DNA from 2 places in the Novipirellula artificiosorum genome. Region 2 is predicted to be linked to the other one. Evidence: riboswitches for the same ligand, from Rfam matches in the RefSeq annotation. Region 2 holds a riboswitch; the other holds the start of a gene.
What was found. Region 2 has a riboswitch for cyclic di-GMP ahead of Poly41_RS28145 (TadE/TadG family type IV pilus assembly protein). Riboswitches for the same ligand answer to the same signal wherever they lie in the genome.

Region 1: it holds a riboswitch for cyclic di-GMP, as region 2 does, so the genes downstream of both, Poly41_RS17595 (Flp family type IVb pilin) here and Poly41_RS28145 (TadE/TadG family type IV pilus assembly protein) in region 2, are expected to answer to the same signal.

The regions. Positions count from the first base shown of each region.
Region 1 is NZ_SJPV01000006.1:185,426-188,972, forward strand. It holds gene Poly41_RS17585 (response regulator) at 1-102, opposite strand, end outside; gene Poly41_RS17590 (Hpt domain-containing protein) at 485-856, opposite strand; cyclic di-GMP riboswitch class I at 1,209-1,323, shown strand; gene Poly41_RS17595 (Flp family type IVb pilin) at 1,510-1,692, shown strand; gene Poly41_RS17600 (A24 family peptidase) at 2,188-2,745, shown strand; gene cpaB (Flp pilus assembly protein CpaB) at 3,155-3,547, shown strand, end outside.
Region 2 is NZ_SJPV01000015.1:23,422-26,968, reverse strand. It holds gene Poly41_RS28155 (pilus assembly protein TadG-related protein) at 1-901, opposite strand, end outside; gene Poly41_RS28150 (TadE/TadG family type IV pilus assembly protein) at 960-1,478, opposite strand; gene Poly41_RS28145 (TadE/TadG family type IV pilus assembly protein) at 1,471-1,899, opposite strand; cyclic di-GMP riboswitch class I at 2,072-2,151, opposite strand; gene Poly41_RS34480 (hypothetical protein) at 2,443-2,658, opposite strand; gene Poly41_RS28140 (hypothetical protein) at 3,124-3,547, shown strand, end outside.

The DNA of each region.
Region 1 (3,547 bases), on a different contig from region 2:
TCCGTCTTCGGCACAACGTACCTCGTGAGCATCCTCTTCAAGCAACGTTTGCATCAGCATCATGTGAGTCGGGCTGTCTTCGCAGAGCAAGACACTAGCCATAGGAGCACTCTTTGTTTGAAATGAACCATCAATAAGAAAAAAACGGTGACCCCATGACGAAGAGGTCGTCCGGTTTTTAAGTTGTGACGAATACAGTGTTTAGGTATCCAACCACCCCTGCCCGCGCAGCGGGAGGGGTCGAGCGCAGCGAGGGGGAGGGCCGGTATGGAAACCGTGCTGGAATTTCATGCTGTCATCGCAGCCCGTTTTCCCTCTCCCTCGCTTAGGCTTGACCTCTCCCAGAGGGAGAGGTAAATCCTGTATGTCTTTTTCAATCAACAACTTAAAAACCGGACGACCTCCGAAAGGGAGGGGGCCATAAGTCTAAATTCTAACCCAAACGGGACCAGCGGGGGGAGTCATGCCCGCCAAAGCGATTCGATCAAGCGTTCCCATCAACCGTTTCTTGACGCAGCAGCTCGACGCACTCGCACCATTCGCTTGCCGTTCGCCTGAGTTGATCGACCTGGTTCGCAGTGATCGATTCCGGTGAATCCGCGTTCGCTTCGATGGTCGCGGCCAACGCGACGTCCTCATCAGGGGCGATGTAGCGCAGACAGGATTTGAGCGTATGGGCAGCGATCCGCAATGATTTGGTATTCCCGCTGGCCACGGCTTGTTCGAGATTGCGAACCAACATCGGAACCTCCTGCAGAAACGCGTCACACAGCGAGACCAGTGTGTCGGGCTGGTTTCCCGCATTGCGGCTGAGCTGATCTCGCCAGGAGGGGTCGCCCCGTCGTTGATCGTCCATCGATTTCTCCTTTTTCAAATTTCGCAAACGAACCTGTATTCTCTTTGCCAATCAAGCATCCCGCAAGCCGATGCCGATAATCCTCAAAGCCGTGTCGTTCGCTAATACAACCTGTCGTTGTGAACGACTGTCGACCCTACCACAGGGGCACTGCGACCTGATAACCCATCCAACCCTCATGACTGGCCCCTTTCGCTAATCGTTAAGGCTTCGTTGACCCGCGTTTTTTGACTGTGGCAAAACGTATCGTACCTTCAAAGTAGAAAGAGTGAGCGGATCGTAGTTCGTTCCGCTGCCAGCGTGAAAGCGTTTCCTGTGTTGGGATCGCCGGAATGGCTGGTCAGTTTCGCTCCTTCGACAAAGGCATACCGCTTGAGAAGGCGGGGCGCAAAGCCACGGGTCCGTGAGTGAATGGTGTTCGTTCTTCGTAGCGAGCACGGTTGCTTCAGGAAAGCCGAGCTGCCGGGGTGAACGAGGAGTCGAGAGCTTACGGGTTTTTTCGACGAATGGTTTACCAAGGAGCGTTAAACGAACGTCGGAGACGAGACTGCCCTTCGTTAGGGTCGTTTCACGTCGAATCGATCTTTACTTAGTTGTCGTCGTTGTGGGTCCCCCACCTAGACGATCCACATCTCACTCGCGAGGAGAGAGACATGAAGAGTTTTGCTGAAGGTATTGTTAACTTCCTGAAAGAAGAAGATGGCCCAACTGCGGTTGAATACGCTGTCATGCTTGCTTTGATCGTTGTCGTTTGCTTGGCAGCAGTTGGTACCATCGGTACGAACTCGAAAGCCAAGTTCGAAGAAGTCGGCACGGCAATCGGCGGTGGATCCTGATCCATTGCCGCTACTTCGGTAGTGGCCTGACCAACAGAATTCCACGCAGACTCTGGCATCGATCGCGCCCGCGGTCGGTGCCAGCTGCTTGGGTTCGCTTGTTTGATACGTGCCTGACGGCAAACACGCGGGATGCCAACCGACAAGCGGTGCTTGCATCTTCAAGAAATTACAAAATGTCCCGGATTGAGAGAGACGGGAGAACCTACCTATGAATTACCCACTGATTCCAGCCGACGCAGCAGCTTACGCTTGGCAACTTTCCTGTTGTTTCGTCACGTTGCTGTTTGCAATGTTCAGCTGGATGGTTGGCCCTCGCTAGTTGAAGCGAGGCATAAAACCGGTTTCCAAATCCAGCCACGCTCCTCGTGGCGCGACAGCAACCTAGCGAAGATCACCCGCTGACCCGCGGTTGCACTCCGATCGAATCGGCTCGCTCACCAAAGACCTTTACCGCACACCTTCACAGCAAACATTCTCGGGGAAGAACGACACATGGATACTCTGTTTCACGGCATGGCCGAACACTGGACGGTTTGGTTTGTTACCGTCGTTTTGATCATCGCTGCAGTGATTGATGGCGCGATTCTAAAGGTGCCAAACTGGTTAACGTTCCCCTTTATCCTCTGCGGCTGGGTTCACTGGACCCTGCAATCCGGGATTCACGGATTCGGTTTCAGCCTACTCGGCACCTTTGTTGGCATGATGTTGTTGTTGGTGCTCCGAAATGTCGGTGGCATGGGCGGCGGCGACGTGAAACTGCTCGCCGGCGTGGGCGCTTGGCTCGGAGCGATCGTCACGTTGTGGGCCTTCGCAGCGACTGCGATCGTCGGCGGGGTGATGGCGTTGTTTATGATTCTCGCCAGTGGCCAGTGGCACAAGCATTACGCGATGGCCCACCAGATCTTGCACGAATGGAAGACGGTTCGTAGCCCGTCGAAACTCTCCAAGATTGCTCGAGAGCGAAAACCGACCATGAAACTGCTGCCCTATGGGATTCCCATGGCCATCGGTTCGATTGCCTACTTCGCGATCGCCGGAATGCTGGTTTAGCAAAGCTTGTTGCTGGCTCTAGTGGACCGTCAAGGTTAAAACTGCGAGTTGGGACGTAGTGGGCTTCGCCAGAAGTCCCGAAGAACATTTGAGTGACGGATTTCTGGCGAAATCCACTACCCTAAAACTTAATGCTGACGGTCCACTAGCAACCGGCGACTGACTCAAGGGGTGTGTGATGCACCCCTTTTTCTGTGTGAAGAGACACCGTCTGGGGCAACCTGGTAGTCCGGGTCGTTCTAACGGGTTACAGCGGTCGTAACTCGCCGATCGTGCGGGTTGCAGCGGTGCCACTGTCTGCACCGAAAACCCCTATGAATCGGAACGATCCAACCGCGCTGAATCGAGCGTTGTTGTCTCCCTTCCGCCGTAGCGAACTGATCCCCACCATGGGACGTCTGAATTAGCCATGCGAAACAAATCACTCATTCTGTTACTCGCCATCGTATGCGGGACCGTTGCAGCCATCGGCATTAGTCAATGGATGCAGGCCCGAAATACGGGAGGTGGTTCAGCGCCGACGATCGAGATCTTTGTTGCCGCCAAGGCAATTGAGTTGGGCGAGGAAATTACGCCCGAAAAAATCCGTCTGGAACCGTGGCCAGCCGATCGGATTCCTGAGGGATCCGTCGGTGACTTGAAGACGCTCGAAGGCAAGTTTGCAAGACAAAAATTCTATGCTGGCGAAGCGGTCATGCCGGTCAAGTTAATGGACACCAACTCCGCAACGATCCCGAAAGGTTTCAGCGTGGTAGCAATGAAAGCGGACGTCGAGAATAGCATTTCCAACTTGGTCCAACCG
Region 2 (3,547 bases):
CGCTTCCCTGGTTGGTCACGCCATCGAACAGGGGAATCAGCTTGGTTTCGCCCTTCACCGTATGGAGTGAGGACTTCATCCCACCGGAGAGCCCTTGGTCACCATTTGCATTGAAGTCATGGCTGCTCCTGATCTGGTTGCTCTGAGGAATGCGGCCCTCTGCGTAGAGTCCATCCAGGTGCACCTGTTGGAGACCGTTGAGAACTTGATCATTGATTGTTGCCGTCGAGTTTGCAGACGTGCCGAGGTTGAGAGTCCCCCAGTTGCCGGGGAGTTGACCCCCAGAGCTGTCCTCCATACGTCCGTCGCCGTAAATACTCCAAACATTACCGTCAGGCGTTGCCTTCCAAAGATCCTCTGGGATAGAGAAAGGCAGCACGCCCACACCGGGTTCCAGAATGCTTGCCTTTTGCAGCACTGCCGTCGCCGTCGCACTCACGTCCGAATCATCCATGCCAAAGATCCTCGCGAAAAACAGCGAGACGGGGGAGTTGGCGGAAGAATCACGACGAAAGGTGACACGAACCGTGTCAAAGACACCCGTATCCAGAAGCTGAACGTCACTATAAATGGTTTCTGGATCGTATCGCCCGATCTCAATATCGGAGCCAAGAACAGTAAAGCTCCCCACATCCCTTACGTTCAAATTGGCAAAACTTCGGATCGTCGCACGGACCTTATCCAAGTCTTGATCCCCATAGGCGTCCGGCACCAGATCGCGAACGGCTGCAAGTGCGGCAGCATCGGCGGCGTGTTGCAGTCTGGATCGTTTCTTCAACAGGTATCCGCTATCGACGGCGAATGCCAGCATGGCGATGAAAATTGGAAATAGAATAGCCGCGATTACAACGATCGCGCCCTTGCGTTGCGAACGACGCCGCATGGATGGTCTGTGTAACATGGTTTCTGTTCCTCTTAGTCCGGAATGACAAATCCAACGAAGCCGATGACAAACTTGATTACTCTCGCCGCATCACGGTCGTGGCCGTGATGGTGGAAGTGCCAAAACCTGGCAGGCCTCCCATCCAGCGAACTGTTTCGTAATCAAGGGCTACCTGAACCGAAACGTTGGCACCGGACTCAATGGTTGTCAGGTCTCCCCCGGAAACCACCGAACCGGCATCGCTACCAACATTGACTGTCAGTGCCATGCCTAAATCGCCGCTCGAAGTACTTGCAAATGCATCTGCTACGTAAGCCTGAACGGCAGATTCCACTTGCTGTTGAGTTGTGGTTTCCAGGCGAGAAGCAAATCGGGCGCCCTCGCGAGATGCATTATCTAAGATCTGCGCCACATTGATACTTTGACCGACGTCGATCGCCCCCAAAACGATAAGCATCAACACGGGTGCAATCACAGCAAATTCAACCGCTGCCACTGCTCTGCGATCATGATGTCGCACCGTCGAGAATCTGATTTTAGATTTCCTGGTCATTGGAGACTCCAGTACAAAATGAATGGCCGATTGATTACTCACGCTTCATGGTTGACTTCGCCCGCAACATCACGTCGTCGCCGAAACGCGGGGCTATCCACGAGATGTCGGAGCAATTCACTTCGACGGAAGTGGTAATTTCCGTTCCCCGCTCCACGCTACTGAGATCGCCGGGGCTGATCGAAACATGACACCGATCGGCCATCGCGTCATTGAGAAGAACCGCCCTCAAGTGATCGCGGACTTTCGATTCCGCATCTTTGCGGTTGAGCGTGGTGGCAAGAATCGCTTCGCGACAACCTGCGCGAGTTGCATCGGTCAATCCCTGCTTCACCATTGAAATGCGGCTAAACTCAACCAATGCGAAGGTGAACAGGAAGAACAATGGGGCGACAATGGCCATCTCGACGGCAGTGGCACCGCGACGGTGCCTCGACTGAGGCGATCGGTATCGTGTGCGCATGATGCTCGATTCCCATTTCCAAACGAATTGTAAAACTCAACCGGCACTGGCGAAAGAAGCGAATATGCGATTCCTCGACAGCGCCCCGAATCAAGGACGTGGTTGCGACGCAATATCGCCCTTGTTTTCAGCACGGTGGTCATTCGGTTGCCACGATCTCGCATTCACGCCCTTCGGTAACCTGGCGATCCACGTTCTCATGGACCCATGGCTTTGCGTCCCAACCTCGCGATTGGTTTGCCTATTAAGGAGAAATGACCGATAGGTAGAGGAGAGATGAAGAGCAAGTATGACAGGTCAACATTAAACCTAGCTCCGATTTCCCCCGAAGCACGCGGGATCGAGCGACTTTGCATGAAGGAATTCTCCCGTATGTCCTTCGTCGCGTCCGAATGATCCAATCGAATGGATTATGCTGGCGGCTGCGTGCGTGTTCGTCCATTACACAGTTGTGACGATGTTTTATGACACGATGCCCGCATCGAGCGGCCATCTTCGGAAATGATTCGTCAGCGTTCTATCTGTTCGGGGCGGTGAGGTCAATTAGTTCCTCGACAACGACTCGTCACGCCGCTTTCGGAGACCGTGCAATTCACGCCCGAACATAAACCGATTTTCTACCTGGTTCAAGTTAAGTAGCGGTGTGGCGAAGGTAGCTCGCTTCTCGACACAATACAATTTGGAATCGAGAAATGACATCGGCAGCATCCGCCTGCGGCGAAGCGGAAAGCCGCACAAACTCCATTCGTGGTCAGCCATGGTCGTCGGTCGGAAGTTTAAATGAACGCAGTGCTAACGCCCCAATCGGAACCATTCCAGATCATCGCTCCCAACAGTTTTTGGCGCGTCGGCTGGACCAGCTTAAGCGAGTTACTGAATCGATAAACTGCTGGCGGTCTAGACACCGACGCGTCCAAGCGGATTGCAGAAAACTGCAAGGAGGCAGCCAGAGAAATACCCTACCTACAGGGATGGGAACAACAGTTGGAAGCGGTTGTCATTGCTTCTCCTGGATTCCCCGGTCTTTCGCGGCAGCGGATCGGGCCGCTGCCGCTTTCTTCACCGACTCCGCCCACGGTTGCCCGTAAACTGGCTCTTCCAATACTCCCCTGAAGCGGTAGGATTTCCTGAACGCGGGATTAGCTACCCGCCTTCAACGCCGTCGTGGTGCGACTCATCCCCGTGGGTTGCACGCGATGGCATCTTTCAACGGGGAGCAATGGAATGAGCAAGCAATCGCTACCAAGCTGGGCGAATCAACCGGCAACCAAGGCTGCGCTACTTACTGAACTATCAGCATACTTGGATGACGTGTCACGTCTTGCGAGTGTCGCGAATCGCAACGTTTCCGATGGTATGAAGTGCGGATTCTGCGAACCCGAGCCGCCGCTTAGGGCACCGCGACTAGTAAGAAAGCTTGCGGACGATTTGCCTAGATTGAAAGCGGCGATCGCGGCAAGCCCTAGCCGAGCAGACCTAGATGAGTTTCTTGGCAATACCAGACCCGAGCTTGCGCGACCAAAAGCAAAAGAACATGCTGACCACATTGCTGCGTTAGCAGTAGCATCGGAACAGCTGAAACAATTGGTAGCGGACTGTATCGCTGTGATTGAAAAGCGGGGACCGATGACTGCTGAGGAAATCGCTG